One region of the Streptomyces nodosus genome, then DNA from elsewhere that is predicted to be linked to it. Evidence: riboswitches for the same ligand, from Rfam matches in the RefSeq annotation. Region 1 holds a riboswitch; each other region holds the start of a gene.
The links. A riboswitch is a leader RNA that binds a small molecule or an ion and turns the genes downstream of it on or off. The one in region 1 is predicted to bind cobalamin.
Positions count from the first base shown of each region.

Region 1 (10,110 bases):
GATCGCCATGCCCGAGACCGGCATCGGCTTCGTCCCCGATGTCGGCGGCACCCATCTGCTCGCCCGCGCCCCGGGCGAGCTGGGCACCCATCTGGCGCTGACGGGCGCGCAGATCGGCGCGGCCGACGCACTGCTGTGCGGACTGGCCGACCATCACGTCCCGTCCGCCGCGCTCCCGGAACTGCTCGCCGACCTCGCCGAGCTGCCCGTCCAGGAGGCGCTCACCCGCCATGTGCAGCCGCCGCCCCCGGGGGAGACGGCCGGGCAGCGGCAGTGGATCGACGCGTGCTACGGCGCCGACACGGTCGAGGGGATCGTGGAGCGGCTGTTCGCCCACGGCGACCCGGACGCCAAGGAGGCCGCCGGGACCCTGCTCACCAAGTCGCCCACCTCGCTCAAGGTCACCCTGGCCGCCCTGCGCCGCGCCCGTGACCTGGGCACCCTGGAGCGGGTCCTCGACCAGGAGTACCGAGTCTCCTGCGCGACCCTGACCTCCCCCGACCTGGTGGAGGGCATCCGCGCCCAGATCATCGACAAGGACCGCAACCCGCGCTGGTCCCCGGCGACCCTCGCCGAGGTCACCGACGCCGACGTGGAACGTTTCTTCGCCCCCCTCGGCGACCGTGAACTGGGGCTCGCCGGACCCGACACCACCTCGGAGGCACCTCGATGAGCCCCACCCTCGCCTTCATCGGGCTCGGGCACATGGGCGCCCCCATGGCCGCCAACCTGGTCAAGGCCGGCCACCGGGTGCGCGGCCACGACCTGGTGCCCGCCGCCCTCGACGACGCCGCCCAGGCGGGTGTCGAACCGGCCGCCTCCGCCGCCGACGCCGTGGCGGACGCCGAGGTGGTGATCACCATGCTGCCCGCGGGCCGCCATGTCCTCGAGCTGTACGACACCGTGCTGCCCGCGGCCCGGCCCGGCACCCTCTTCGTCGACTGCTCCACCATCGACGTCGCAGACGCCCGCACCGCCCATGAACGCGCCGTCGCCGCCGGAATGCGGTCCCTGGACGCCCCCGTCTCCGGCGGAGTGGTGGGCGCGGAGGCCGCCACGCTCACCTTCATGGCCGGGGGAGGGGAACCGGAGTTCACCGAGGCGCGGCCCCTGCTGGAGGCCATGGGCAGCAGGGTCGTCCACTGCGGCGGCGAGGGCGCCGGCCAGGCGGCCAAGATCTGCAACAACATGATCCTCGGCATCTCCATGATCGCCGTGAGCGAGGCGTTCGTGCTCGGCGAGAGCCTCGGCCTGTCCGCCCAGGCGCTGTACGACGTGGCCTCCACCGCGTCCGGGCAGTGCTGGGCGCTCAGCGTCAACTGCCCCGTCCCCGGCCCGGTGCCCACCAGCCCCGCCAACCGGGACTACCGTCCGGGCTTCGCCGCCTCCCTGATGGCCAAGGACCTCGGGCTCGCCGCCGACGCGGCCCGCGCCGGCGGGGTGCACACCGAACTCGGACTCCGCGCGGCCGAGTTGTACGCCGACTACGCCGAACGGGTCGGCGCCACGGAGGACTTCTCCGGCATCGTACGCACCATCAGAGAGCAGAGCGGAGAACAGCCGTCATGACCACAGAACCCGCCGACGGGTACGAGACGATCCTCGTCGAACGCAAGGGCCGCACCGCCCTGCTCACCCTCAACCGCCCGGGGGCCCTCAACGCACTCGACCTCCAAGTCATGAACGAGGTGGTGGCCGCGACCGAGGCCCTGGACCGGGACCCGGACTGCGGCTGCATCGTGATCACCGGCTCGGCCAAGGCGTTCGCGGCCGGCGCCGACATCAAGGAGATGCGTCCGCAGGGCTATATGGACATGTATCTGGCCGACTGGTTCGCCGCCTGGGACAGGCTCGGACAACTGCGCACCCCGACCGTCGCCGCCGTCGCCGGATACGCCCTCGGCGGCGGCTGCGAACTCGCCATGCTCTGCGACATCCTGCTCGCCGCCGACACCGCCGTCTTCGGTCAGCCCGAGATCAAGCTCGGTGTGATCCCGGGCATCGGCGGCTCCCAGCGGCTGACCCGGGCGGTCGGCAAGGCCAAGGCCATGGAGCTGTGCCTGACCGGGCGCACCATGGACGCGGCGGAGGCCGAGCGTTCCGGGCTGGTCTCGCGGGTGGTGCCCGCCGACGAGCTGATCGGCGAGGCCCTGGCCGTCGCCGACACCGTCGCGGGCATGTCGCTGCCGGTGGCGATGATGGCCAAGGAAGCCGTCGGGAGGGCCTTCGAGACCACCCTCGCCGAAGGGGTCCGCTTCGAACGGCGCCTGTTCCACGCGGTGTTCGCGACCGAGGACCAGAAGGAGGGCATGGGCGCCTTCGCGGACAAGCGACCGCCGGAGTTCCGCCACCGCTGAGCCCCGGTGCGGCGCCCGTCCGAGCCGACGTCCGCGACCGCCTCGACCAGGCGGGCCTTTTCGGCCGCGCACCGGCTTCTTCCCGACGTCAGAGGGCCCTTCGGAACCATCCGGGGGCCCTCTGACGTTCTCCGGCACCGACATGTGCCGGAGAACGGGCAGGACACAGCGGACCGGCCGAGCCGCCCCGGACCGTCCGGGCGAGCAGTGGAGGAAGACAGTGACCAGACATGTCCAGGCGCACCGCATCACCCTCGACGGCCGTGAGGCGGTCGTCCTCACCCCGGAGACGTACGACCAACTGGTCGCCAGCCGACGGCAGATCGGCGGGCAGAGCGCCCGAGTGAGGGTGCTCACCCAGCAGGTGAGGCGGACCGAACAGTTCTTGACGGAGCTGGAACGGCTGGTCGGGGATCCGGTGCGGTGCCGGGAGCAGGACGGCACGGTGCCGACCGCCTGCCCGGAACACTCTCCCCCGGGCGAGGCGGCGCACCGCGACGAGGGAGGCGACTGTCTGCGCTGCGCGATAGCGACCCTGCTGCGCCGGCACCGGGACGCCGCCCGGTGAGGAGAACCGGTCGCGCCCCTGACGCGCCGGTCCGCCCGGCGCCTGGTGGGCGGGCCGGACCGGCGGGCGGTGCCGGCCGGAGCCGAGGAGGGTTACGCGGGCGTCGGCGCGGGGCAGCCGGGGGAGACCTCGGGGGCGGCGTCGGCGTCCTCGCCGGGCAGCATCACCTGGACGTTGTCCAGCAGGGCCGCCGTCACCTCGTCGAGGTCCAGCCGCTTCTCCACCGCGCGCAGCTGGGGCAGCCCGGCCCGGGTGCTGGCGCGGGGCGGGGCGAGGAGCCGGCAGCAGTCCTCGTCGGGCAGGGTCGAGATCTCGGCCGTGCCGATGGACCGTGCCTCGTCGATGATCTCCTGTTTCTCCCAGCCGATCAGCGGACGCAGGATCGGCAGGGCGGACGCCTCGTCCACCGCCACCAGATTGGCCAGCGTCTGGCTCGCCACCTGCCCCAGGCTGTCGCCGGTGACCAGGGCCTGCGCCCCCGTCCGGGCGGCCAGCGCCGAGGCGGTGCGCACCATCAGCCGCCGCTGGGCGACGACCTGGAGGCGTCCCGCACCGGCCACCGCCAGCTGCTTCTGGGCCTTGCCGAGGGCGATGACATGCAGCCGGCCGGGCGGCTGGCTGCGGTTCAGCTCCCGGGCGAGGGCATACGCCTTGTAGACCGACGCCGGGTTGGTGTAAGGAGCCCCGCTGAAGTGCACGAACTCGCAGGACAGACCGCGCCGCATGGCACGGTGGGCGGCCACCGGGGAGTCATAGCCGCCGGACAGCAGCACCAGGGCACGCCCGCTGGACCCGACGGGCAGGCCCGTCAGACCGGGGTATCGGGTCCAGGAGAGATAGGTCTCCTTGCGGTCGATCTCGACGGCCAGCGTGATGTCCGGCCGGGTGAGGTCGACATGCAGGCCCGGAAGTTCCTCCAGGACACGGGCCCCCAGATGCGCCGCCATCCGGGAGGAGGTCAGCGGGAACTGCTTGTCCCGCCGCTTCACCCGGACCGCGAAACCGCGCCCCGGCCGCTCGGCGCTCAGCGTGCGCAGCGCCTCGACGGCCGCCCGGGTGATCTCCTCCAGGGTGCTGGGCACCCGCTGGGCCGGCTCCACGGAGTTGAAGCCGATCACCCTGCGCGCCCGTTCCACCAGCGCCTCCTGGGGGACCTGTCCGCCCAGCACGGTGACGTTCTGGGCGGTCTTGATCCAGGTGGAGCCGCCGATCCCGCGCAGCGCGACCCGCAGATTGTCGTGCAGCCGCTCGGTGAAGCAGTGACGGTTGTGGCCCTTGAGGAAGATCTCGCCGTGCTTGAGCAGCACACAGGGGCCGTAGGAGGGGGAGGTGGCCCGGGGCGCGGGCACACCGGCATTGCCGGACATGAGAGCCTCTCAGAAGTTCCAGTCGTCGTCGGCGGTGTCCTCCGCCGTGCCCATCACATAGGACGAGCCGGAGCCGGAGAAGAAGTCGTGGTTCTCGTCCGCGGTTCGTGTTCTCCGAGACACTGGAGAAATACACGAGGCCGCTCAACGGTCGCCGCCTCCTCTCGCTCGTTCCCGTGTCGGTTCCGAGGACCGGGAGGGGAGGAGCGTCGCGGCGGGCACGGCGGGGCGCCGGGGCAGTGGCGGGAAACGGTCACGCCCGACCCGGGGCCTGCGTCTGCCACGCGGCCCTCCCTCGGAGCCTCGGAGCGCGTGCACCGCTTCTCGGTGTACGCGCCGGTGGCAGGTCTTCGGACTCGCGGGCCCGTCTCGTGTCGTACGAGACTCCTACTGACCGTCGCTTCCCAGGCCCTTCTCAGGGGGCCCAGTGCGTATGACGGCGGTCGTTCCCGCTCACCGCTGCGGGGCAGTCCCGGATTCCCACCGGGTTCCCTCTTGCCTCGCCGGACACCTGAGTGCCCGGCGAACCACCAGCAGGAGCAACACTACATCTAGATGAGGTTGGGTGACATCACCCCAGATGTTGTGTCGACCCGTGAAATGCGGCAGCAGAAGGGCGTTGACCGCGAAGCCGGACCGGTCCTGGCTGCGGATCATACCGACCCGCCGGATCCGCCCGCTCATGACGCGAGCTCCGCGCGCCGCACGAGGTGACGGGAGTAGGCCTCCGGGGTGAAGAACGGGGGCAGCTCGCCGCGGAGCGCGGTGCGTTCGAACAGCGACCGCACTTCCTCCACCGGCGCCCAGGGGTCCTCGGCGCCCAGGGCCGCGGTCTCCTCGTCGAGCAGCCGCAGGACCGTCTCCCGGTCGATCACCCGGTGCCGCAGCCACTGCCAGATCTGCACCCGGGCGATCTCGGCGGTGGCCGCGTCCTCCATGAGGCCGTGGAGGGCGACGGCGCCCTGCCCGCGCAGCCAGGCGGCGAAGTAGCGCAGTGCGACCGCGATGTTCAGGCGCACACCCTCCGCCGTGGGCGGTCCGGCGATCCGGCGGACCGACAGCAGCTCCGCCGGTGTCACCTCGACGTCGTCCCGCGTCCGGTCGATCTGGTGCGGCCGGTCGCCGAGGACACCGTCGAACACCTCACGGCACACGGGCACCAGTGCCGGATGGGCGACCCAGGATCCGTCGAAGCCGTCCTCGGCCTCCCGCTCCTTGTCCAGCCGTACCTTGGCGAGCGCCGCCTCGTCGGCCCTCCGATCCCTGCTGGGCACCTGGGCGGCCATGCCCCCGATGGCGTGGGCGCCGCGCCGGTGGCAGGTGCGCACCAGGAGCTCGGTGTACGCCCGCATGAAGGGCGCGGTCATGGTGACCTTGGCACGGTCCGGCAGCAGGAAGTCGGTGCGGTGCCCGAACGTCTTGATCACGCTGAACAGGTAGTCCCAGCGGCCCGCGTTGAGCCCGGCGCTGTGCTCCCGCAGCTCGTAGAGGATCTCCTCCATCTCGAACGCGGCGGTGATCGTCTCGATGAGGACGGTGGCGCGGACGGTGCCCCGGGGGATGCCGAGCAGTTCCTGGGCGAGCACGAAGACGTCGTTCCACAGCCGGGCCTCGTAGCGGTTCTCCAGCTTCGGCAGATAGAAGTACGGGCCGTACCCGGCGTCGATCTGCCGCTGGGCGCAGTGGAAGAAGTACAGGCCGAAGTCCACCAGGGCGGCGGGCAGGGGCCGGCCCTCGTGCTCCAGGTGTTCCTCCTCGAGGTGCCAGCCGCGCGGCCGGACCATGAGGGTGACGGGCCGGTCGCCGAGCCGGTACTCCTTGCCCTCCTCGGAGGTGAAGTCGATCCGCCGCTCGACGGCGGCCAGCAGGTTCAGCTGGCCGTCGATGACGTTTTCCCAGGTGGGAGCGGTTGCGTCCTCGAAGTCGGCCATCCACACCCGGGCCCCGGAATTGAGGGCGTTGACCGTCATACGGCGCTCCGGAGGCCCGGTGATCTCCACGCGTCGGTCGAGCAGGCCGGGAGCGGGCGGGGCGACGCGCCAGGAGTCGTCGGCGCGGACGGCGGAGGTGACCATCGGGAAGTCGAGCGGGGTGCCACTGGTCAGGCGCATCACCTGGCGGAGGCGTTCCTTCAGCAGGTCCCGGCGGCGCGGGCCGAAGGCCGCGACCAGCTGACCGAGGAAGTCCAGGGCGGCGGGCGTGAGGATCTCCCCATGACGGTCGCCCAGCGGCGCGAGAACGCGGACGGGGCGGGGCAGAGCAGTGGTGGTCATCGCTTCTCCTGAGGGAAGGAGGGAGGGGGAGCGGGGGCGCCGTGGCCTAGTGGAACTGGGCCTCCTCCGTGGAACCGGTCAGGGCGGTGGTGGAGGACGCGGGGTTGACGGCGGTGGAGACCAGGTCGAAGTAGCCGGTGCCGACCTCGCGCTGGTGCCGCACGGCGGTGAAGCCGTGCGCCTGGGCGGCGAACTCCTTCTCCTGGAGGTCGACATAGGCGGTCATGCCGTGCTCGGCGTAGCCGCGGGCGAGGTCGAACATGCCGTGGTTGAGGGAGTGGAAGCCGGCCAGCGTGATGAACTGGAACGTGTAGCCCATCGCACCCAGCTCGCGCTGGAACTTGGCGATCCGGTCGTCGTCCAGGGTGGCCTTCCAGTTGAAGGACGGGGAGCAGTTGTACGCCAGCATCCGGTCCGGGTACCGCGCGTGGACGGCCTCGGCGAACTCGCGGGCCTGCGCCAGGTCGGGCGTGCCCGTCTCGACCCACAGCAGGTCGGCGTACGGGGCGTAGGCGAGCCCGCGGGCGATCGCCGGAGCCATGCCGCCCCGCACCCGGTGGAACCCCTCGGCCGTGCGCTCGCCGGTGACGAACTCGGCGTCCCGCTCGTCGACGTCGCTCGTCAGCAGGGTGGCTGCGAGAGCGTCGGTGCGGGCGACGACGACCGTGGGGACGTCGGCGATGTCCGCCGCCAGCCGGGCCGCGTTCAGGGTGCGGATGTGCTGGGAGGTCGGCACCAGCACCTTGCCGCCCAGGTGGCCGCACTTCTTCTCCGAGGCGAGCTGGTCCTCGAAGTGGATCCCGGCCGCGCCCGCCGCGATCATCGCCTTGGTCAGCTCGAAGGCGTTCAGAGGGCCGCCGAAGCCGGCCTCCGCGTCGGCGACGATCGGCACCAGCCAGTCCGTGGTGTCGCCGGCGTCCTCGGCGGTGGCGATCTGGTCGGCGCGCAGCAGCGCGTTGTTGATCCGACGGACCACCTGCGGAACGGAGTTGGCCGGGTACAGGCTCTGGTCGGGGTAGGTGTGGCCGGCCTGGTTGGCGTCGGCGGCGACCTGCCAGCCGGACAGATAGACGGCCTGCAGACCGGCCTTGACCTGCTGGACCGCCTGGCCGCCGGTGAGGGCCCCGAGCGCGTGGACGTAGTCGAGTTCATGCAGCTGCCGCCACAGTCGCTCGGCGCCGCGCCGGGCCAGGGTGTGCTCCTCGCGGACGCTGCCGGAGAGCCGGATCACGTCCTCGGCGCCATAGGTCCGTTCGATGCCCTGCCAGCGCGGGTCGGTGGCCCAGCGCCGTGCGAGTTCCTCGGCCGCCTGTGTCCTCGCCTCTGCCATGACGGTCACCCTCTCCTCGGTCTGCCAACGGCTGCCAACGCCCACAGAGGGACGCATCGAGATGGCACTCTGTGCCGCCAATCTTGGGGTGCGGCCTCGTCGGCACGCGGCGACGCGAAGGTGGGCAACCCCTTCGGGTGTGCCTCGCAATCGCTGGTATCCCCTGATGCAAGGGCATATGTCGCGCTTCGGTTCCGGTCGGTGGTCGTCGGTGTCCGGCGGCCGCACTTAAACTTTCGCACTGGCACTCAGTGCCAGCAACCGTGGAAGCATGCCAACTTTTGCGAATCTTCCGTCCGTCATTTGCCAAGTTTGCGAAGGATCGAGGAAGGGCCCGATCGCATACGCTGACGGGGAGCCGGAGACGGAGGTCGATCGGGTGAGCAAGACCTATGCGGGGGTGCGGCTGCGACGCCTGCGCGAGGAACGCCGGATGAGCCAGGCGGAACTGGCCCGCGTCCTCGGTATCTCGCCCAGCTATCTCAACCAGATGGAGCACGACTCCCGTCCCCTCACCGTGCCCGTCCTGCTGCGACTGACCGAGACCTTCGGGGTCGACCCGGGCTTCTTCTCCGAACGCGACACCTCGCGCCTGGTGGCCGACCTCCGCGAGGCGCTCGCCGGTGAACTCGCCGAGTCCCGGATCTCCGCAGCCGACCTGACCGAACTCGCCTCGCGCCTGCCCGGGGTCGCCCGCACCCTGCTCGACCTCGGCCGCCGCAACCAGCTGCTCGGGGAGCGTCTCGCCGGGGCCACGGACGGGCGCGGGACCGGCCCCGAACAGCCCCGCTCACCCCATGAGGAGATCAGGGACTTCTTCTACCGCCGCCAGAACTACCTCCATGACACCGACCTCGCGGCGGAGGAACTCGCCCATGAGATCGGCATCCGCCCGGGCGAGGTCGTACGGGCCCTGGCCGCCCGCCTGGCCGGCCGCCATGACGTCCGGCTGGACGGCGAGAGCGGCGACCATCTGCACCACTACGACCAACCGACCCGGACCCTGCACCTCTCCACCCGTCTGCGCCCCGGTCAGCGCGCCTTCCGGATGGCCACCCAGCTCGCCCTGCTCGAGTACGGCGACGGACTCGACCGCCAGGCCGCCGAGGACTTCCCGCCCGGCTCACCGGCCCACGCCCTGGCGCGCATCGGCATCGCCCACTACTTCGCCGCGGCCCTGATCCTGCCCTACAGTGCCTTCCACGCGGCCGCCGAAGAGGTGCGCTACGACATCGAACGCCTCACCGACCGCTTCGGCCTCGGCTATGAGACCGTCTGTCATCGTCTGAGCACCCTTCAGCGCCCCCGCCTGCGCGGTGTGCCCTTCTCCTTCGTCCGGGTGGACCGGGCCGGCAACCTCTCCAAGCGGCAGTCGGCGACCGGTTTCCACTTCTCCCGGGCCGGCGGCACCTGTCCGCTCTGGAACGTCTACGAGGCGTTCGCCGCGCCCGGGCGTATCCATGTCCAGATCGCCGAAATGCCGGACGGTCAGCGCTATCTATGGACCGCACGGGCCGTCACCCGACACCGCGGCGGATGGGGCGAACCCGGCAAGACCTATGCCATCGGCCTCGGCTGCGAGATCCGCCACGCCCACCGGCTCGTCTACTCCGACGGCCTCGACCTCACCAACGCCTCCGCCGCCACCCCCATCGGCATGGGCTGCCGCGTCTGCGAACGCCTGGACTGCCCCCAGCGCGCCGCACCGCCCCTCGGCCACCCGCTGCGCATCGACCAGCACACCAGCACCTTTGTGCCGTACCCCGTGGCCGGTCCGGAGACCTGACGCCCGGTACGGAGCCCGGTCGGTGGTGAGCGGCGAGGCCGGCGTGCGACGCCGCGGCGGTCTCCGCCCGCAGCCCTCCGGCTCAGTCGGTGAAGTAGCCCGGATACTCGGCGCGCAGTGCCGGGCCGCAGGCGAGGGCGCGTCCGGCGTGCCGGGCGATCAGGGCGCGACCGGCCGCCGGATCGGAGTTCTCCAACGCGTCCACGATCAGCCGGTGTTCGTCGATGAGTTCGCCCATCACGGCGGAGTCGGGCAGCGAGAGCCGGCGCAGCCGGTCGAGCTGGAGCTTCGTCCGCAGCACCACCTGCCACGCCCCCGGATGGCCGCTGATCGCGAAGATCTCGCCGTGGAACGCCTCGTCCGCGGCGAAGAACGCGTCATGGTTCTCGGTGCGGCGGCTGTGTTCCTGACGTTCGAGGAGTTCGCGCA
Region 1 is NZ_CP023747.1:7,127,321-7,137,430, forward strand. It holds gene CP978_RS31730 (enoyl-CoA hydratase/isomerase family protein) at 1-673, shown strand, start outside; gene mmsB (3-hydroxyisobutyrate dehydrogenase) at 670-1,569, shown strand; gene CP978_RS31740 (enoyl-CoA hydratase) at 1,566-2,357, shown strand; gene CP978_RS31745 (hypothetical protein) at 2,578-2,925, shown strand; gene thiI (tRNA uracil 4-sulfurtransferase ThiI) at 3,018-4,292, opposite strand; cobalamin riboswitch at 4,617-4,839, opposite strand; gene aceB (malate synthase A) at 4,973-6,565, opposite strand; gene aceA (isocitrate lyase) at 6,612-7,895, opposite strand; gene CP978_RS31765 (short-chain fatty acyl-CoA regulator family protein) at 8,275-9,681, shown strand; gene CP978_RS31770 (GntR family transcriptional regulator) at 9,764-10,110, opposite strand, start outside.

Region 2 (10,110 bases), 2.2 Mb from region 1:
GAGGCGGTGTTCATGCCCGGCAGGCCCTCACCGCACAGGTCACGGGCGAACTGCAGCTCGGCCTCGACCGCCTCCCGCAGCATGTCGGTGACCTGCTGCTGAAGCTCGTCGTCGAAGAGCTCCGGCTCCTCCTTGCGCACGGTGTCGACCACGTCGAAGGCGAAGCTCATATGCATCGTCTCGTCGCGGAACACCCAGTTGGTCCCGGTGGCCAGGCCGTGCAGCAGGCCCCGGCTGCGGAACCAGTAGACGTAGGCGAAGGCCCCGTAGAAGAACAGGCCCTCGATGCAGGCGGCGAAGCAGATGAGGTTGAGCAGGAAACGCCGGCGGTCGGCCTTGGACTCCAGCCGGTCGATCTTGTCGACCGAGTCGATCCACTTGAAGCAGAACTCCGCCTTCTCGCGGATCGAGGGGATGCTCTCCACGGCCGCGAAGGCGGCGGCACGGTCCTCCGGGTCCGGGAGGTAGGTGTCCAGCAGGGTCAGATAGAACTGGACGTGGACGGCCTCCTCGAAGAGCTGGCGGGACAGATACAGCCGCGCCTCGGGGGAGTTGATGTGCTTGTAGAGCGTCAGCACCAGGTTGTTGGCCACGATCGAGTCACCGGTCGCGAAGAAGGCCACCAGGCGCCCGATGAGGTGCTGCTCGCCCGGGCTCAGCTTGGCGAGGTCGGCGACGTCGGAGTGGAGGTCGACCTCCTCCACGGTCCAGGTGTTCTTGATGGCGTCCCGGTAGCGCTCGTAGAAGTCGGGATAGCGCATGGGACGCAGGGTCAGCTCGAAGCCCGGATCGAGGAGGTTCTGGTTTCGGGAGGGACGGTCGCTCATCACTGGCAGGCCTCGCAGGTCTCGGGGTTTTCCAGGGAGCAGGCCACGGCGTCGGGGTCGGCGACCTGCTGGACGGGGATGGTGGGCTGCGCCTGGGCGGCGCGGGCGATCCGGGTCGCCGGGCGCGAGCGCAGGTAGTACGTCGTCTTCAGCCCCTGCTTCCAGGCGTACGCGTACATCGAGGAGAGCTTGCCGATGGTCGGCGTCTCCAGGAAGAGGTTCAGCGACTGGGCCTGGTCCAGATACGGGGTCCGGGCGGCCGCCATGTCGATCAGGCCGCGCTGCGGGATCTCCCACGCCGTGCGGTACAGCTTCCGTACGTCCTCGGGGATCCAGACGAAGTCCTGCACCGAGCCGTTGGCCTCGCGCAGCGCCTCACGGGTGCGGGCGTCCCAGACGCCGAGCGCCTTGAGGTCCTTCACCAGATACGAGTTGACCTGGAGGAACTCACCGGACAGGGTCTCGCGCTTGAACAGGTTGGAGACCTGCGGCTCGATGCACTCGTAGACACCGGCGATGGAGGCGATGGTCGCGGTCGGGGCGATGGCCAGCAGCAGCGTGTTGCGCATGCCGACGGTCGCGACGCGCTCCCGCAGGGCCGCCCAGCGCTCCGGCCAGGTGGGCTCGACGCCGTAGTGGTCCGGGTGCAGCACGCCCCGGGCCGCGCGGGTCTTCTCCCAGGAGGGCGGCGTGCCGTTGCGCTCGGCGAGGTCGGCGGAGGCCTCGTAGGCGGCGAGCATGATGCGCTCGGCGATCCGGGTGGAGAGCTTCCTGGCCTCGGGGGAGTCGAAGGGCAGGCGCAGTTGGAAGAAGACGTCCTGCAGACCCATGGCGCCCAGGCCGACGGGACGCCACTGGGCGTTGGAGTGCCGGGCCTGCTCGGTCGGGTAGAAGTTGATGTCGACGACGCGGTCGAGGAAGGTGACGGCGGTGCGCACGGTGGCGTCCAGCCGCTCCCAGTCCATGTCGTCCTTCGCCGGGTCGACGAACGCGCCCAGGTTGACGGAGCCCAGGTTGCAGACCGCGGTCTCGTCGTCGTTGGTGACCTCCAGGATCTCCGTGCAGAGGTTGGAGGAGTGCACGACATGGCCCGGCTCGGCCGTCTGGTTGGCGGTGCGGTTGGCGGCGTCCTTGAAGGTCATCCAGCCGTTGCCGGTCTGGGCGAGGGTGCGCATCATCCGGCCGTACAGGTCCCGGGCCGGCATCGTCTTCTTCGCCAGGCCCGCCGCCTCCGCCTTGCGGTAGGCGGCGTCGAACTCCTCGCCCCAGAGGTCGACCAGTTCCGGCACATCGGACGGGGAGAACAGCGACCAGGTCCCGTCGGAGTCGACCCGGCGCATGAACTCGTCCGGGATCCAGTGCGCCAGATTGAGGTTGTGCGTACGGCGGGCGTCCTCGCCGGTGTTGTCGCGCAGCTCCAGGAACTCCTCGATGTCGGAGTGCCAGGTCTCCAGATAGACGGCGGCGGCACCCTTGCGGCGCCCGCCCTGGTTCACCGCGGCGACCGAGGCGTCCAGGGTCTTCAGGAACGGGACGATGCCGTTGGAGTGCCCGTTGGTGCCCCGGATCAGGGAGCCGCGGGAGCGGATGCGGGAGTACGAGAGGCCGATGCCGCCGGCGTGCTTGGACAGGCGGGCGACCTGGTGGTAGCGCTCGTAGAGGGAGTCCAGCTCGTCCAGCGGGGAGTCCAGCAGATAGCAGGAGGACATCTGCGGGTGCCGGGTGCCGGAGTTGAAGAGGGTGGGGGAGGAGGGCAGATAGTCCAGACGGCTCATCAGCCCGTAGAGCGCGGCGACCTCGTCCACGGCACGGGCGCTGTCGTCCTCGGCGAGGCCGGAGGCCACCCGCAGCATGAAGTGCTGAGGCGTCTCGATGACCTTGCGGGTGATCGGGTGCCGCAGGAGGTAGCGGCTGTGCAGGGTGCGCAGGCCGAAGTAGCCGAAGCGGTCGTCGGCCCCCTCGTCGATCAGCGCGTCCAGGCGGGAGGCGTGCAGGCGCACGAACTCCGCGGTGCGGTCGGCGATCAGGCCCTCGCGGTGCCCGACGGAGATGGAGCCCGTGAAGGAGGCGACGCCCTGCGAGGCGGCCTCGGCCCGGATCGCGATCGTCAGCAGCCGGGCCGCCAGCCGGGAGTAGGCGGGGTCCTCGGAGATGAGTCCCGCGGCGGCCTCCGTGGCCAGCTCGCGCAGCTCCGCCTCGTCCGCACGGGCGGACCGGCCGCGCAGCGCGGCGGCGGCGACCCGGCCGGGGTCGGCGTCGGGGAGGTCGGCGGTCAGCTCGGTCAGGGTCCGCAGCAGTGCGGTACCGGGACCGTCTGCCACCGTCGACGTCATGGACGGTGTCGCTGAAGCCGGATCGGCTGGCGCGATGGTCACGTGGGGCTCTCCCTCGCTCGGCACGGGGCCCGGCGGAGGGCAGGGGGCAGCCACGAGCGCGCGCGGCGTCGTGTCCGCCGGCCCACTCCACGAGGCCCGGACGGCAGCGCCCGGGCCGGACGGCCGGGCGCGCTGTCGGCAGGTCCTCGGACTGACGCTCGGGCGCACACCTCGGGGGCGAACACGCACAAGTACACCGTTGCGGGACAGTTCCGGATTCGCACCGGATTCCCCTGCGGCGACAGCGAGCACGAGCATACATCTTGTGCCGGGTCGCGGTGGCACCCCCAGATGTTGTGCCGCATCGGTTCCGGAGTGTGTCAGAGTGTCAACTGATAGGTGAGAAGGGTGAGGTCGTCCAGGTGGGGCAGAGGGTTCCAGTCGCGGTCCGGTGAGCGGGTGAATCCGAGGCGTTCATAGATGCGGTGGGCGGTGTGCATGGAGCGCTGGGTGGACAGCACCAGGCCCCTTTGCCCTGGCACGGCCCTGGCGCGCTCCACACAGGCGCGCACGAGGGCCTCGCCGATCCCGCGCCCGCGGGCGGCGTGGTCGACGGCGAGCATCCGCATCTCGGCCTCCCCGGGGCCGGCGATGTCGGCCATGGGTCCGCCGTCCGGCACGAAGGTCACCCCGCCGAGCACCCGGTCCCGCTCGACGGCGACCAGCACCTCGGCGGCTGCGGCCCGCTTGGCGACGTTCCTCAGCTCACCCAGATAGGCGTCGTCGTCCCCGAAGTCGAGCAGTCCGTCCCGGAGGTAGGCCCGGGCGGTGATCTCGCCGAGGGTCTCGTACTCGTCGGGGGTGGCCGGTCTGATGATGATGTCCATACGGCCGAGTCTGCACGACCGGAATGCCGTCGGGCCGCCGGATTCCACCGACGGCCCGACGCCTCGCACCTAGTGCCCCGACAGGCACTAGTGGGAAGACCCGGCGGTGGCCGGTGGCAGTTCCACCTGGACGTGCGGGTCGCCCGCGTCCGCCGTGTAGTCGTCCGGCCTGGTCTCGTCGACGCCCTCGGGGGCCTTGAGGGCCTTCAGGACGAAGGTCAGCACCACGGTGACCACGACGTTCAGCACGAACGCGGTCAGGCCGATGTAACCGATCTCACCGATGCCCGGGATCTCCTTCGCCGAGCCCCCGAAGTGCTTCTGGGTCGGGGAGGCGACCCCGTACGCGGCGACCGTGCCGTAGACCATGCCGACCGCCCAGCCCGCCAGCAGTGCCCAGCGGTGGAACCAGCGGGTGAACAGACCGCCGACCAGGGCCGGGAAGGTCTGCAGGATCCAGATGCCGCCGAGCAGCTGGAAGTTGATGGCCACCGTCTTGTCCATGGTGAGGACGAAGACCAGGGCGCCCACCTTCACCAGCAGCGACACGATCTTGGAGACCCTGGTCTCCTGACGGGCGGTGGCGGCCGGGTTGATGAAGTCCTTGTAGATGTTGCGGGTGAAGAGGTTCGCGGCCGCGATGGACATGATGGCCGCCGGCACCAGTGCCCCGATGCCGATCGCCGCGAACGCCACGCCCGCGAACCAGTCCGGGAACATGTTCTCGAAGAGCTGCGGGATGGCCAGCTGCCCGTTGTCGACCTTGACCCCCGCCGCGATCGCCATGAACCCCAGCAGCGCCAGCAGCCCCAGCATCAGCGAGTAGATCGGCAGGATCGTGGTGTTGCGGCGGATCACCTCACGGCTCCTGGACGACAGGGTCGCGGTGATCGAGTGCGGGTACATGAACAGCGCGAGCGCGGAGCCCAGGGCCAGGGTGGCATAGGTCCACTGGCCCGCCTCCGGTGGCGCCAGGGCCCCGCGCGGTTTGCCGGTCGCCGGGTTGACCTGGCTGAACGCCTCGCCCGCCTTGCTGAAGACCGCGTCGAAGCCGCCCAGCTTGATCGGGATGTAGATGATCGCCACCGCGATGACGATGTAGATCAGCGTGTCCTTCACGAACGCGATCAGGGCGGGCGCCCGCAGCCCCGACGAGTAGGTGTACGCCGCCAGCACGCCGAAGGCGATCAGCAGCGGCAGGTCCTTCACGAACCGGTTGGTGTCGTCACCGCCGCCCACCCCCATCACGTCCAGCACCGCCTGGATGCCGACCAGCTGGAGGGCGATATAGGGCATGGTCGCCAGGATGCCGGTGACCGCCATCGCCAGTGACAGGCTCTTCGAACCGAAGCGGCCGCGCACGAAGTCCGAGGTCGTGACGTATCCGTGGCGGTGCGAGACCGACCACAGCCGCGGCAGGAAGGTGAAGATCAGCGGGTAGACCAGGATGGTGTACGGCACCGCGAAGAAGCCGGAGGCACCGGCCGCGTAGATCGCCGCGGGCACGGCCACGAAGGTGTAGGCCGTGTACAGGTCGCCGCCGAGCAGGAACCAGGTGACCCAGGTGCCGAACGACCGGCCGCCGAGGCCCCATTCGTCGAGGCTGTGCTCGTTGTCGGCTTTGCGCCAGCGCGCCGCCAGGAAGCCCAGGACCGTGACGGCCAGGAAGAAGAAGATGAAGACGCCGAGCGCGACGCCGTTCACGCCGTCCTTCATCGCTCCGCACCGCCCTTCCGGCCGACGCGGGCGCGCTGGTCACGCTTCCACAGCTGGTACGCGGTCAGCGTCAGGGCGGTGGAGATCAGCACCCACAGCATCTGGTACCAGTAGAAGAACGGGATACCGATGAAGGCGGGGTCGGTTCTGGCGTAGGAGCCGACCCACAGCATCGCGACAAACGGCGCTGAAAGACACAGGGCGATGGCGACGCGTAACGGCGTCACCACAGCGCTCCTGCTCACATCCGGCTGATTCGACATCTGGAGCTCCGTCCCCATCGACCAACGACTCATGGATCATCGATCTATTGATCACCGATGTAGCGCGCAGGAAATCTAGGTGACGTCGTCGAGGAGCGGAACCCTTTGGGCGGATGCTGCGGGGCGGCCTCAGTCCTGCGGGCGCTTCAGCCGCGCCACGAACTTGTAGCGGTCCCCCCGGTAGACGGACCGCACCCACTCCACCGGCTGGCCGTCCCGGTCCAGCGAGTGCCGGGAGAGCATCAGCATCGGCAGGCCCACGTCGGTGCCGAGCAGCCCCGCCTCACGCGGTGTGGCCAGCGAGGTCTCGATGGTCTCCTCGGCCTCGGCCAGATGGACGCCGTAGACCTCCGCGAGCGCCGTGTACAGGGAGGTGTACTTGACCAGCGACCGGCGCAGCGCCGGGAAGCGCTTGGCGGACAGATGCGTCGTCTCGATCGCCATCGGCTCGCCGCTCGCCAGCCGCAGCCGCTCGATGCGCAGTACCCGGCCGCCGGCCGAGATGTCGAGCAGCCCGGCGAGGGAGTCGTCGGCGGTGACATAGCCGATGTCCAGCAATTGGGACGTCGGTTCCAGGCCCTGGGCGCGCATGTCCTCGGTGTACGAGGTGAGTTGCAGCGCCTGCGAGACCTTGGGCTTGGCGACGAAGGTCCCCTTGCCCTGGATGCGTTCGAGCCGCCCCTCGACGACCAGCTCCTGGAGGGCCTGGCGCACGGTCGTGCGCGATGTGTCGAACTCCGCGGCCAGGGTGCGCTCGGGCGGCACCGGGGTACCGGGCGGCAGCGTCTCCGTCATCTCGAGCAGATGCTTCTTCAGACGGTAGTACTTGGGCACGCGCGCGGTGCGGACGGTCGCCCCGCCCTCGTTCTCCGCACTGCTGACGTCGGTGCTCATGGTCTGCCTTCCCGGCTCCGGATGCCGAAGGGACCGACAGGCGGACGGTCCCGGCTCACATCGTGGCACGGCCGCACATCCGGGACGCCCCGCACGCACGCTCCGCGCGTCCCCGTCACGCCGTCGGGGATCCCCTCTGTATACCGTCGGCGTCCCCTGTGGTCTAGTCCAGCAAAGTCATCGTGGCCGGGTGGGTGCGCCTCCAGTGGTCCACCCGATTTCGCTGGCTTCCTAGTTAAAGGTTCTTGCATATGTAGGTCCCGTAACGGACGTTCTGAGCGCGGTAAACACCCTTGACACACCTATTGGTCTGGGCCAGGCTTCCCCGCACTGGTCTACACCATTGGTCCAGTCCCGGCCCCACGGGCGGTACAGGTCGTCAGTCGCCGCGGGGACAGGGGGGTTTGTGGCATCCCTGAGGAGGGTGGCGTGAAGCGCAAGCTGACAGCCGCGATCGGTATCGCGGGCATGATGGTCTCCATCGCGGCGTGCGGGGGCGGGGACAAGTCCGAGGGATCGGACGGCGGGGCGAACGCCAAGGAGCTCACCGTCTGGCTGGCGGTCGACGCCCAGAACAACTGGCCCGAGCTGGTGAAGGCCGCCGATGACGCGGTGAAGAAGAAGCACCCCGGCCTCAAGATCAAGCACGAGTACTACGGCTGGCAGGACAAGAACACCAAGCTCGACGCGGTTCTCGCCACCGACAAGACGCCCGATGTGGTCGAGATGGGCAACACCGAGATGCTCGGCTACATGGTCAAGGGTGCCTTCGCCCCCGTCGACGCCGCCAAGTTCGACAACGCCGACCAGTGGCTGGACGGCCTCAAGGCCTCGGTCACCTACGAGGGCAAGACCTATGGCGTCCCCTACTACGCCGGCGGCCGTGTCGCCAACTGGCGCAAGGACGTCGCCGCCGCGGCCGGCGTCAAGACGACCCCGAAGACGTACAAGGAACTGACCGCCGCCCTGGACAAGATCCAGAAGAAGCAGGGCGACAAGTTCAACGCCTGGTACCAGCCGACCCGCGACTGGTACGCGGCGATGTCCTTCGTCTATGACGCGGGCGGCTCGATCGCCAAGGAGGAGGGCGGCCAGTGGAAGGCCAACCTCTCCTCGCCGGAGTCCCTCAAGGGCCTCAACGAGTTCAAGACGATCGTCGACAAGTACATGCACGGCGACAAGACCAAGGACGAGTCCGACCGGTACATCGTCTACGGCCAGGGCAAGTCCGCCATGATCTTCGGTGCCGCCTGGGAGGGCGCCGGCGCGGCCGACCCCAAGAACGACAAGACCGGCAAGCTCAAGGACAACCTCGAGAACTTCGTGATGCCCGGCCCGTCCGGCAACAACATCCCGGTGTTCCTGGGCGGTTCCGACCTCGCGATCCCGGTGAAGTCCAAGGCGCAGGACCTGGCCGCCGAGTGGATCAACGCGCTCACCGGCCCCGAGGGCCAGAAGGGCCTGATGGGCAAGGGCAACCTGCCCAACAACAAGGCCGACCTCGCCACCCTGAAGGACGACCCGGCGACGGTGGTCCCGGCCACCGCGGCCGAGTCCAACTGGTTCGTCCCGATGGCGCCGGGCTGGGGCCAGGTCGAGAAGGCGCAGACCCTGCAGACCATGCTGCAGAGCATCGGCACCGGCAAGAAGTCGGTCGAGGACGCGGCCAAGGAAGCGGACGCCGCGATCGACAAGGTCATCAACACCAAGTGAGCTGAGCGCAGGGCCCCGCCGGCCCCGGAGATCTCCGGAGGCGGGGCCCTGCCTCTCGCACGACCGTCGCCGCAGCCCCGCCCCGGTGCGGGCGTGCGCGGTCTCGCCTTCGTACGACCGTGCGGGGTCTCGCCCTCGTACGACCTGAGGGACCCCTTGAGGAGCGCGCCATGAGTGCCGCAGACACGACCAGCCCCGTCAAGGTGCCGCCGCCGCGACCGGCGCCGCCGCCGGCCACCGCGAAGGAGCCGGGAAGAACGCGGACCTCGGGCGGGGCCGCCGTCCCCTGGGTGCTGCTCGCCCCCTGCCTGCTGGTCCTCGCCCTGGTGATGGGCTATCCGCTGGTCCGCCTGGTCACCCTCTCCTTCCAGAAGTTCGGCCAGTCCCAGCTCTGGGGCTTCCAGCCCGCCGAGTCGGTCGGCTTCGACAACTTCGCGGAGGTGCTCGGGGACAGCACCTTCTGGGCGGTCGTGCTGCGCACGATCCTCTTCGCCGCCGGTTCGGTGATCTTCACCATGGTCGCCGGCATGCTGATCGCGCTGCTGCTCCAGCGGGTCTCCGGCTGGGTGAAGACCCTGATCAACATCGCCCTGGTGGCCAGCTGGGGCATGCCGATCATCGTCGCGACCACGGTTTTCAAATGGCTCTTCGACGCGGACTACGGCATCTTCAACGCGCTGCTGAGCAAGCTGCCCGGCGTCGACATGATCGGCCACAACTGGTTCGCGAGCGGACCGCAGGGCCTGGTCGTGATCATGCTTCTGGTGGTCTGGGGCGCCGTCCCGTTCGTGGTCATCACGCTCAGCGCGGGCCTCACCCAGGTGCCGAAGGAACTGGAGGAGGCGGCCCGGCTCGACGGAGCGGGGTACTGGGGGGTCTTCCGCCATGTCACCCTCCCGATCCTCAAGCCGATCATCGTGATGCTCACGACCCTCTCGGTCATCTGGGACATGGGCGTCTTCCCGCAGGTCTTCGTGATGCGCGGCGGCCACCCCGAGGCCGAGTTCCAACTGCTCACCACGTACTCGTACGACAAGGCGTTCGTGGTCAACGACTACGCACAGGGCTCGGCGATCGCACTGCTCACCGTGCTGCTGCTGCTCGGCGTGGTCGCCGTCTATATGCGCCAGATGCTGAAGATCGGAGAGGTGGAATGAGCGCCACGACCGTGTCCGGCGCCCCCGCCCGGCGCCGCCGGGGGACGTCCAAGCTCGGCTGGAACCTCCTCGGCCTGCTGGTCTTCGTCACCGCGGGCTTCCCCGCCTACTGGATGGTCGACACCGCCTTCAAACCGGCCAAGGACGCCATCGACCCGGACCCCAGCCTGCTGCCGACGGGCCTCACCCTGGGCAACTTCCGCCGGGCGCTGGACATCGCGGACTTCTGGGGGCCGGTCGGCCGCAGCCTGATCGTGTCGCTGTCGGTGGTCGTGATCGGCGTCGTCGTCGGCATGCTGGCCGCGCTCGCCATCTCGCGGTTCGCCTTCCGCGGCCGG
Region 2 is NZ_CP023747.1:4,967,273-4,977,382, forward strand. It holds gene CP978_RS22505 (ribonucleotide-diphosphate reductase subunit beta) at 1-827, opposite strand, end outside; gene CP978_RS22510 (ribonucleoside-diphosphate reductase subunit alpha) at 827-3,202, opposite strand; cobalamin riboswitch at 3,323-3,460, opposite strand; gene CP978_RS22515 (GNAT family N-acetyltransferase) at 3,523-4,029, opposite strand; gene mctP (monocarboxylate uptake permease MctP) at 4,117-5,745, opposite strand; gene CP978_RS22525 (DUF3311 domain-containing protein) at 5,742-6,008, opposite strand; gene CP978_RS22530 (GntR family transcriptional regulator) at 6,138-6,902, opposite strand; gene CP978_RS22535 (extracellular solute-binding protein) at 7,332-8,615, shown strand; gene CP978_RS22540 (carbohydrate ABC transporter permease) at 8,786-9,772, shown strand; gene CP978_RS22545 (carbohydrate ABC transporter permease) at 9,769-10,110, shown strand, end outside.
Region 2: linked by a shared signal. The riboswitch ahead of CP978_RS22510 (ribonucleoside-diphosphate reductase subunit alpha) and the one ahead of thiI (tRNA uracil 4-sulfurtransferase ThiI) in region 1 are both predicted to bind cobalamin.

Region 3 (10,110 bases), 260 kb from region 1:
CCAGCGAACTGGTCGGCAATGTGGTCCGCCACGCCAAGGGCCCGGTGCAGATCCGACTGCTCCGCAGCCGCACCCTCACCTGTGAGGTCTCGGACGGCAGTCTCACCACGCCGCGCATCCGCCGGGCCGGCGAGACCGACGAGGGCGGCCGAGGACTCCAGCTCGTCGCCGCGCTCAGCCAACGCTGGGGCACCCGCCAGATCCCCAACGGCAAGTGCATCTGGACCGAGCAGACGCTGCCCGAGCACCCTGCCGACGGATCCACCGGGGCCGGGTAGTCATCACCGGTCCGCCGTACCCCCGGCCGCTCAGCCCCCGTCGCGCGCCGCGAAGGACACCTCCGCCGTGGTGACGGTCCCCCCGCGGCGCCCCGGTGCGCGCTGCTCCCCCCAGTAGAGATTGGTGTGCGCGATCACCTGCTCCGGTGCGGGCGCACCGTACGCGGTGAGGTCCTCCGTGGTGTGCGCGTCGCCGACCAGAGTGACGTCATAGCCGCGTACGAAAGCCCCATGGAGGGTCGAGCGGATGCAGGCGTCGGTCTGGGCGCCCGTGACGACGAGCCGGCCCACCCCGCGCTCGGCGAGCACCGACCCCAGATCGGTGTCCTCGAAGGAGTCCGTGTAGCGCTTGTGGACGACCGGCTCCTCCGCACGGCGGACCAGCTTCGGCACGAACTGCCAGGACTCGCTGCCCCGTTCCAGCTCGGCGTCGGAGTGCTGCACCCACACCACGGGCACGTCCTGCGCGCGAGCCCGGTCGATCAGGGTGCTGATGTTGGTGACCACACCGTCGAGGTCGTGGCAGTGCTCCACCACCCCGTTCTGGACGTCGATGACGAGCAGCGCGGTGTGCGGCCGGTCGGGCAGGGTCGTCATGGGATCTCCCGTTCTTGTGAGGGAACCTGGGCGGTCGGTTGCCACCGTAGGCCGGGGCACTGACAACGCCGGTCGCCCGTCAGCGCAGCAGCTCCGCCAGACGGCGCCAGGCGGCCCGGGGGAGCGCGTCACGGGGGCCGTCGTCGACCAACTGGAGCGCCACATGGTCCGCGCCCGCCGCATGGAAGGCCTCGATCCGCTCCCGGATCCGCTGCTCGTCGCCCCAGGCGAACAGCGCGTCGATCAACTGGTCGCTGCCCCCGTTCGTGAGGTCGTCCTCGGTGAACCCGAACCGGAGGAACATGTTGGTGTAGTTCGGCAGCGTCAGATAGAGGGCGAGGGCCTGACGGGCCGTCGCCCGTGCCCGCTCCGGGTCCGTGTCCAGGACCACCTTGGCCTCCGGAGCCAGCAGCGGGGCGTCGCCCAGGATCCCCCGGGCCAGGGTGGTGTGCTCTGGCGTCACCAGATACGGGTGCGCACCGGCGGCCCGGTCCCGGGACAGCTCCAGCATCTTCGGGCCGAGCGCCGCCAGGACACGGCTTTCGGCGGGCACCCCGGCGGCGTCGAGCGCGTCGAGGTACTCGACCATGGCCGAGTACGGGCGGCGATAGCGGTCCGTCAGCCGGGCGTGGCTCACACCCAGGCCGAGCAGAAAGCGCCCGGGATGCGACGTCTCCAGCGCGTCGAAGCGTGCCGCGGTCTCGGCCGCCTCGTACTGCCAGATGCTCTGGATGCCGGTCGCCACGACGAGACGTGAGGTCGCCCCGAGGAGCGGAACCGCGTGCTCCACGCCGCTGCTGCCGCCCAGCCAGACCGCCCCGAAGCCGAGTTCCTCCAGTTCGGCGGCGGCCTCGGCCAGTTCGCCGCGCCGGGCGGGGTCCTCCGAGCGCAGTCCCAGACTCCAGATGCCGTACCGCCCCACGCTCGCCTTCAGCCTGTTCCCGCCGCCCGTGCTCGTGCCGTCGCCCATCGGTCCCGATCCCTCCGTGCTCGTCGTCCTGCCGTGCCCCGGATCCACTCGATCACAGCCGACCCCAACGGGCGGGCAGCCCCGCGTATTCCACGCCGGAGGTACTCCGAGTGAGGCATCCCGGCCCGGCGACGACGCCCCCCGGTCACCTGGTGCGAGAAGAAGATCACGGCAGCCGAGGACGGTCTTGGCCATGCACCCGACACGCGGTACCGTCTCCTCGAAATCGACGACGGCGAGACGGAAGCCGGTGAAAGTCCGGCACGGTCGCGCCACTGTGTACGAGCACCCCGTGCGGCGGGGTGGTTCGTGAGTCAGACCCGTGGCCGTCGTCCTGTGCACCACCGAGATGGGACGCGAACTCCCAGAGGAGGTCCTGCCATGGCGCAGACCGTCGCCCAGCCGACAGCCACCACCCCCGTCGTTCCCGCCACGCTGCCGCTGAAGGCGATAGCTCCCTGGGCCGTCTTCTTCGGCATCCTGATGCTGGTCCTGCTGTACTTCGTCGGCGCCGAACAGGGCGCCACCTCCGTGTTCAGCGGCACGGACGTGCACGAATGGGTGCACGACGCCCGCCACCTGCTCGGCTTCCCCTGCCACTGATCCGGAGGACGCCGCGCCCATGAACTCCGCAACGGTAAGAAACCTCCTTGTGCGGGGCATGCTCGCCGGCCTGGCCGCCGGTGTGCTCGCCCTGATCGTCGCCTACTTCCTGGGCGAACCGAGCGTCGACAGTGCCATCGGTTTCGAGGAGGCCCACGCACACGGCCATGAGCACGAGGTCGAGGTCGTCTCCCGCTCCCTGCAGTCCACCGCCGGTCTGGCCACCGGTGTGCTGGTCTACGGGGTCGCCTTCGGCGGCATCGCCGCTCTCGCCTACTGCTTCGCGCTCGGCCGTGTCGGCCGCTTCACCGCGCGGGCGACCGCGCTGCTGCTGTCCGGCTGCGCGCTGCTGGCCGTTTATGTCGTGCCGTTCCTGAAGTACCCGGCCAACCCGCCGTCGGTCGGCGAGCCCGACACCATCGGCAAGCGGACCACCCTGTACTTCCTGATGATGGTGCTCAGCGTGCTGCTCGCGATCGCCGCCACCCTGGTGGGCAAGCAGCTCGCACCCCGGCTGGGCACCTGGTACGCCAGCGTCGCCGCGGCGGCCGGCTTCCTGGTGGTGATCGGTCTGGCGTACGCCTTCCTGCCGACCGTCAACGAGGTGCCGAAGGACTTCCCGGCCGCCCTGCTGTGGCGGTTCCGGCTCTCCGCCCTGGCCACGCAGATCACACTGTGGGGCGCCTTCGGCCTGCTCTTCGGTGAGGCGGCCGAGCGGCTGCTGAACCCCAGGCCGGCGACAGCCGCCGCGGGCCGGGCGGTCGCCGCATCGAGCTGACGCGACCCGAGACACGAGAGGGCCCCGGACGCGGAAGCGCACGGGGCCCTCTTCTGTTGCCCCGGGTGCCGGCGAGCCACGCCCACCGGCCCGCCCGCGACGGCCCGTGCGCCTCCGGGTCAGCGACCGGTCCCCGGCGCGTCCAGGGGGCGGCCGAGCCGCAGATTCCAGCGGCCGACCCGTCCGGTCAGCTCGGTCGCGGTCAGCGGCGGCACATCGAGGCGCCAGAACGCCGGCGTGCCCGCGCCCAGCACATGGACCACCGCGGCCCGCACGACCTCCGGTTCCACCACGGCGAGCGTGTGCCCCTGCGCCGGGGCCGAGGCGTCCAGCCATCGCGCGACCCGGCCACAGATGTCCTGCACCGACTCCCCGCCGTGCGGGGCGGCGGCCGGGTCGGCGAGCCAGCGGGCCACCGCCTCCGGTTCCGCGGCGGCGACCTCGTCCAGGGTCCGGCCCCGCCAGCGGCCGACCTCCAGACCCGTCAGTTCCCGCGCCTCCACGGCGTCCAGGCCGAGGGCCCCCGCCGTCTCCCGGCAGCGCACGGTAGGGGAGACCAGCACCCGGCCGGCCTCGCGCAGGGCGCCCGCCGCCGCACGGGCCCGCGCCGCACCGCCGGCGTCGATCGAGTCCCCGTCGTCGAAGCGGGCCCGCCGCAGCGAGGGGCTCGTGGCGGGCGAGATGAGAGTGACACGGCTGGTCACGCGGTCGTTCCTCCATCGGTCGCGGTCGTTCCTCCGGACGGCGGCCGGTGCCGCCGTCGTCCCCTTCGCGGTCAAGGGCCGTGGGTCTCCACCGGATACGGCACATAGGTACGGCGGTCGGGGTCGATGGAGAGCCGTCCGCCGGCCGGGGGACGGGCTCGCTGGGCACAGTCGCGGCGTTCGCAGATCCGGCAGCCCAGACCGATCGGGGTGGCCGCACGGGGATCGTCCAGCGCGATGCCCTGGGCGTAGACCAGCCGGTGCGCGTGGCGCAGTTCGCAGCCGAGCGCCAGGGCGAACTCGGCACGCGGCGCCTGGTGCCCGAAACCACCCCGGGTGATGGTCCGCGCGATCCAGAAGTACCGCTTGCCGTCCGGCATCTCGGCCACCTGGGTGAGGATGCGGCCCGGCGCCGAGAACGCCTCGTACACCGTCCACAGCGGGCAGGTGCCGCCCAGCCGTGAGAAGTGGAAGTCGGTCGCGGACTGCCGTTTGGAGATGTTGCCGGCCCGGTCGACCCGGAGGAACGAGAAGGGCACGCCCCGCCGGCCGGTCCGTTGCAGGGTGCTCAGCCGGTGGCAGACGGTCTCGAAGCCGACGCCGAAGCGGGCGGACAGCAGCTCGATGTCGTAGCGCACGTCCTCGGCGGCGGTGTGGAAGGCGGTGTACGGCATCAACAGGGCGCCCGCGAAGTAGTTCGCCAGGCCGATCCGGGCCAGCGCCGCCGACTCCGGGGAGGTGAGCTCCGTCGCGCTGTCGGCGAGCTGCCCGAGCAGCGGACCGTGCTCCAGCAGGGCCAGCTGGGTGGCGAGCTGGAAGGCGCGCTGGCCGTCGCTGAGCCACGGGGACAGAAACAGCAGCCCCGTGTCCGGGTCGAAGCGGCGCGCGTCACCGGAGCGGCTCTGCGCGGCCTGGACCACCCGCACCCCGTGCCGTCCGGCGAGCCGCGCGGTGAGCGGGTCGGCGGCCCGGCCCGGCCGCAGCTCCAAGGCCTCGACGGCGTGCTCGGCCTCGGTGTCCAGCGGCTCGAAGTGGTTGTGATGGGCGTAGAAGAAGTCCCGCACCTCGTCGTGCGGTTCCCCGGGCGGCAGCAGGGGGCCCGTGCCGGGCGAGGCGAGGGCGGCGGCCTGCTCCGCGGCCTCGCGGTAGCGGCGGTGCAGGGCGACCAGGGCGCGCGCCACTTCCGGGTGGTCGCGGGCCGCCTCGGCGATCTCCTCGGTGGCCGGCAGCGGCACCCCGCAGGCCTCGTCGGCGAGCGCGGCCCGCAGATCGGCGGAGAGCCGGTCCTCCTCGGCCTCCGAGAAGAACTCCGCGTCCACGCCGAAGACCTCGGCGATCCGCAGCAGGATCGGGGCGGTCAGCGGACGTTGACTCTGCTCGATCTGGTTGGCGTAGCTGGTGGAGATGGCGAGCGCGCGGGCCATGTCCACCTGGTTCATACCGCGCTCGCGGCGCAGCCGACGCAGCTTCGCATGGGCGTAGACCTTCCGGCCCGCCGTTCTCCCGGCCATGGCGCACCTCCTCGTGCCGTCCCGCCGCACGCCGTACCCGCAGCCCCGGGTCGTACGCGGTCACAGGTCGTGCCCGAGGCCGCACACCCGAACCGGCGACGTATCTGCGAAATTATCATCCGCAGTCTTCGCAGGATTCGCAGATTCGCAGCCCCGGGCTGTAGGGAATCCGCAGCGGGGAGCGGTGGCCCCACGGGCGGCCACGGGGCAGTCTCGATCACATCGGTACCCCGTCGGCACCGTCCGGCATCGTGCGAAATCCTGAGGAGTCCCGTGATCGAGCACCGCGTCCGAGTCCACCCCAGCGCCGACCGGCTGCCCCGCGAGGACCAGCTCGCCTGGAAACTCGCGGCCGTGGCCACCGGCACCGAGGAGCTGGACGTCGACAGCGCCGCCATGGCCGTCAACCGGGTCGTCGACAACGCCTCGGTCGCCGTCGCCTCCCTGCTGCGCCGCCCGGTCGCCGTCGCCCGCGCCCAGGCCACCGCCCACCCGGCGGGCGGACCCGGCGCCACCGTCTTCGGCACCCGCACCCGGGTCTCCCCGGAGTGGGCCGCCTGGGCCAACGGCACCGCCGTGCGCGAACTGGACTTCCACGACACCTATCTGGCGGCCGACTACTCCCACCCCGGCGACAACATCCCGCCCCTGCTCGCCGTCGCCCAGCACACCGGACGCACCGGCGCCGATCTGCTGCGCGGCATCGTCGCCGCCTACGAGATCCATGTCGCCCTGGTCAAGGGCATCTGCCTGCACGAACACCGCATCGACCATGTGGCCCACCTGAGCGCGGCCACCGCCTGCGGCCTCGGCGCCCTGCTGCGGCTGCCGACCGGGACGGTGTACCAGGCCGTGCAGCAGGCGGTGCACACCACCACCGCCACCCGGCAGTCCCGCAAGGGCGAGATCTCCAGCTGGAAGGCTTACGCGCCCGCCTTCGCCGGCAAGGCCGCGATCGAGGCGGTGGACCGGGCGATGCGCGGCGAGACCTCCCCGTCCCCGGTCTACGAGGGCGAGGACGGCTTCCTGGCCTGGATGCTCGACGGCCCGGAGGCCGACTACACCGTGCTGCTGCCCGGGCCCGGCGAGCCCCGGCGCGCGATCCTCGACACCTACACCAAGGAGCACTCCGCCGAGTACCAGGCCCAGGCGATCATCGACCTGGCACGCCGGATGCGGGAGAAGACCGGCCCGCTCGACCGGGTGCGCTCCGTCGTCCTGCACACCAGCCATCACACCCACCATGTCATCGGCTCCGGCGCGAACGACCCGCAGAAGTACGACCCCACCGCCAGCCGTGAGACCCTCGACCACTCGGTGCCGTACATCTTCGCCGTCGCCCTCCAGGACGGCACCTGGCACCATGAGCGCTCCTACGCCCCCGAGCGCGCCCGGCGCCCCGAGACCGTCGACCTCTGGCGGAAGATCACCACGGTCGAGGACCCGGAGTGGACCCGCCGCTACCACGACCCCGACGCCGACCGCCGTGCCTTCGGCGGCCGAGCGGTGATCACCCTGGACGACGGCACGGTGATCGAGGACGAACTCGCCGTCGCCGACGCCCACCCGGCCGGTGCCCGTCCCTTCGACCGCCCCGCCTACGCCCGCAAGTTCCGCACCCTGACCGAGGGGATCGTCGCCCCGGCCGAGCAGGACCGCTTCCTGGCGTCCGCCGAGCACCTCGCGGAGCTGGGCAGCGCCGATCTCGACGGACTGTTCCCGGCCGTCGACACCGGGGCCGTCGCCGCCAGGCCCTCGACCGCCTGGTGGCCCGCGCCGCCTCCCCCGAGGTGACCCGGCTGGCCACCCTGCACGCGGCGCTGCGCCGTGCGATGCTCGCCCGCAAGGGCATCCACCCCAACCTGGACTACCCGGCCGGGCTCGCCTACCACCTGATGGGCTTCGACACCCCGACGTTCACACCGATCTTCGTGATGAGCCGCATCACCGGCTGGACCGCCCACATCACCGAACAGCTCGCCCACAACGCCCTCATCCGCCCGCTGGCCTCCTACGACGGCCCGGCGCAGCGGCCGGTGCCGACAGGGTCGTGACGGTCCCGGTCCCCGGGCGGCCGGGTACCGAGGCCGACATGTACGAACCTTGGGCGGGGCGCGCGTCTCCACGCGCGCCCCGCCCTTTTCGGCCGTACCGGTACCGGGGCGCCGCCCACGCGGGCCGTCGCCCGCGTGCCCTGCCTCGTTCGGTCCGTATCGGTTTCCCGGCGGTGACCGGTCTTCCGGCCGGTGGGCCGGTGTGTCGTCCCCGGGAGATCCCGGTCGCTTGTGAGGTGCCGGGTGCCGGGGGCGTCGCCCGCGCGGGCGGTTGTCCAGGTGCCCTGTCCGGTTCGGTCCGCACCGGTCCCTCGGTGGTCACCGGTCTCCTGGCCGGCAGGCTCCGGTCCCGTCCGCCGGGAGATCCCGGTACCTTGTCACGCGTCGGGCGCCGGGGCGCATGATGCGCCCCGGCGCCCGACGGCCGTGCGGGTCAGGACGCGGACAGTTCCTCGCGGACCGTGCGGGCCGCGGCGACCAGGTTCTCCAGGGAGGCCCGGGTCTCGGGCCAGCCGCGGGTCTTCAGACCGCAGTCGGGGTTGACCCACAGCCGCTCTGCGGGGATGGCCTCCAGACCGGTGCGCAGCAGTTCGGCGGCCTCCTCGCTGCCGGGCACCCGGGGGGAGTGGATGTCGTACACACCGGGTCCGGCCTCGCGCGGGTAGCCGTGCGCGGCCAGTTCGCGGGCGACCTGCATATGCGAGCGGGCGGCCTCGAGGCTGATGACATCGGCGTCGAGGTCGTCGATGGCCCGCACGATGTCGCCGAACTCGGCGTAGCACATATGGGTGTGGATCTGGGTGTCCGGACGGACCCCGCCGGTGGTGAGCCGGAACGCCTCCGTCGCCCAGGCGAGATAGGCCTCGCGCTCGTCGGCGCGCAGCGGCAGGGTCTCCCGCAGCGCGGGCTCGTCGACCTGGATCACGGAGGTCCCGGCCGTCTCCAGGTCCTCGACCTCGTCGCGCAGGGCGAGCGCCACCTGGCGGGCGGTCTCGGCCAGGGGCTGGTCGTCCCGTACGAAGGACCAGGCGAGCATGGTGACCGGCCCGGTGAGCATGCCCTTGACCGGGCGGTCCGTCAGGGACTGGGCGTAGGTCGTCCAGCGCACCGTCATCGGCTCGGGCCGTGAGATGTCACCGGCCAGGACCGGCGGGCGCACATACCGGGTGCCGTAGGACTGGACCCAGCCGTGCCGGGTGGCGAGATAGCCGGTGAGCTGCTCGGCGAAGTACTGGACCATGTCGTTGCGCTCGGCCTCGCCGTGCACCAGCACGTCCAGCCCGGTCTTCTCCTGGAAGGCGATGACCTCCCGGATCTCGGCCTTGATGCGCTCCTCGTACTCGGGCGTGCCGATGCGCCCGGTGCGCAGGTCGGCGCGGGCGGAGCGCAGCTCACCGGTCTGCGGGAAGGAGCCGATCGTGGTGGTGGGCAGCAACGGCAGGCCGAGGTGGGCGCGCTGGGCGGCGGAGCGCTCGGCGTAGGGCTGCGAGCGGCGCGCGTCGGCGTCGGTGACGGCCGCGGCGCGGGCCCGGACGGCCGGGTCGTGGGTGATGGGGGAGTCGGCGCGGGAGGCCAGATCGGCCCGGTTGGCCGACAGTTCGGCGGCGATGGCGTCCGTGCCGTGGGAGAGGCCCTTGGCGAGGGTGACGATCTCGTCGGTCTTCTGCCGGGCGAAGGCGAGCCAGCGCCGGATCTGCGGCTCGATGTCGTGCTCGGTGCTCGCGTCGAGAGGGACGTGCAGCAAGGAGCAGGAGGCCGACACATCGACCCGGTCGGCCAGACCCAGCAGGGTGCCGAGCGTGGACAGGGACTTCTCCAGGTCGTTGACCCAGATGTTGCGGCCGTTGACGATGCCGGCGACCAGCCGCTTGCCGGGGAGCCCGCCGACGGCGGCGAGCGCGTCCAGGTTGGCGGCGGCGGACTCGGTGAAGTCCAGGGCGAGGCCCTCGACCGGGGCCTTGGCGAGCACCGGCAGGGCGTCGCCCAGCCGGTCGAAGTAGGAGGCGACCAGCAGCTTCGGCCGCTCGGTGAGCGCGCCGAGGCCCTGGTAGGCGCGCGCGGCGGCATCCAGTTCGCCCGGGGTGCGGTCCTGCACCAGGGCCGGCTCGTCGAGCTGTACCCACTCGGCGCCCGCCGCCCGCAGATCGGCCAGCACCTCCGCGTACACGGGCAGCAGCCGGTCGAGAAGGGAGAGCGGCTCGAAGTCGGCGGCCACACCGGGCGCGGGCTTGGCCAGCAGAAGATAGGTGACGGGGCCGACGAGGACCGGCCGGGCCGAAAGACCCAGCGCGCGGGCCTCCGCCAGCTCTGCGACCTGCCGGGCGGAGTCCGCCGTGAACACCGTGTCCGGGCCCAGCTCCGGGACCAGATAGTGGTAGTTGGTGTCGAACCACTTGGTCATCTCCAGCGGCGCGACCTCCTGGGTGCCGCGCGCCATCGCGAAGTAGCCGTCCAGCGCGTCCGCCTCGACGGCGGCCCGGTGGCGCTCGGGGATCGCGCCGACCATGACCGTGGTGTCCAGGACATGGTCGTAGTACGAGAAGTCACCGGTCGGCACCTCGTGGAGGCCGGCCTCGGCGAGCTGCCGCCAGTTGTCGGTGCGCAGTCCGGCCGCG
Region 3 is NZ_CP023747.1:6,862,383-6,872,492, forward strand. It holds gene CP978_RS30470 (SpoIIE family protein phosphatase) at 1-278, shown strand, start outside; gene CP978_RS30475 (cysteine hydrolase family protein) at 309-875, opposite strand; gene CP978_RS30480 (LLM class F420-dependent oxidoreductase) at 955-1,845, opposite strand; cobalamin riboswitch at 2,036-2,191, shown strand; gene CP978_RS30485 (CbtB domain-containing protein) at 2,227-2,448, shown strand; gene CP978_RS30490 (CbtA family protein) at 2,468-3,226, shown strand; gene CP978_RS30495 (histidine phosphatase family protein) at 3,346-3,930, opposite strand; gene CP978_RS30500 (short-chain fatty acyl-CoA regulator family protein) at 4,002-5,441, opposite strand; gene CP978_RS30505 (MmgE/PrpD family protein) at 5,715-7,235, shown strand; partial or broken gene CP978_RS30510 (citrate/2-methylcitrate synthase) at 7,145-7,495, shown strand; gene metE (5-methyltetrahydropteroyltriglutamate--homocysteine S-methyltransferase) at 7,929-10,110, opposite strand, start outside.
Region 3: linked by a shared signal. The riboswitch ahead of CP978_RS30485 (CbtB domain-containing protein) and the one ahead of thiI (tRNA uracil 4-sulfurtransferase ThiI) in region 1 are both predicted to bind cobalamin.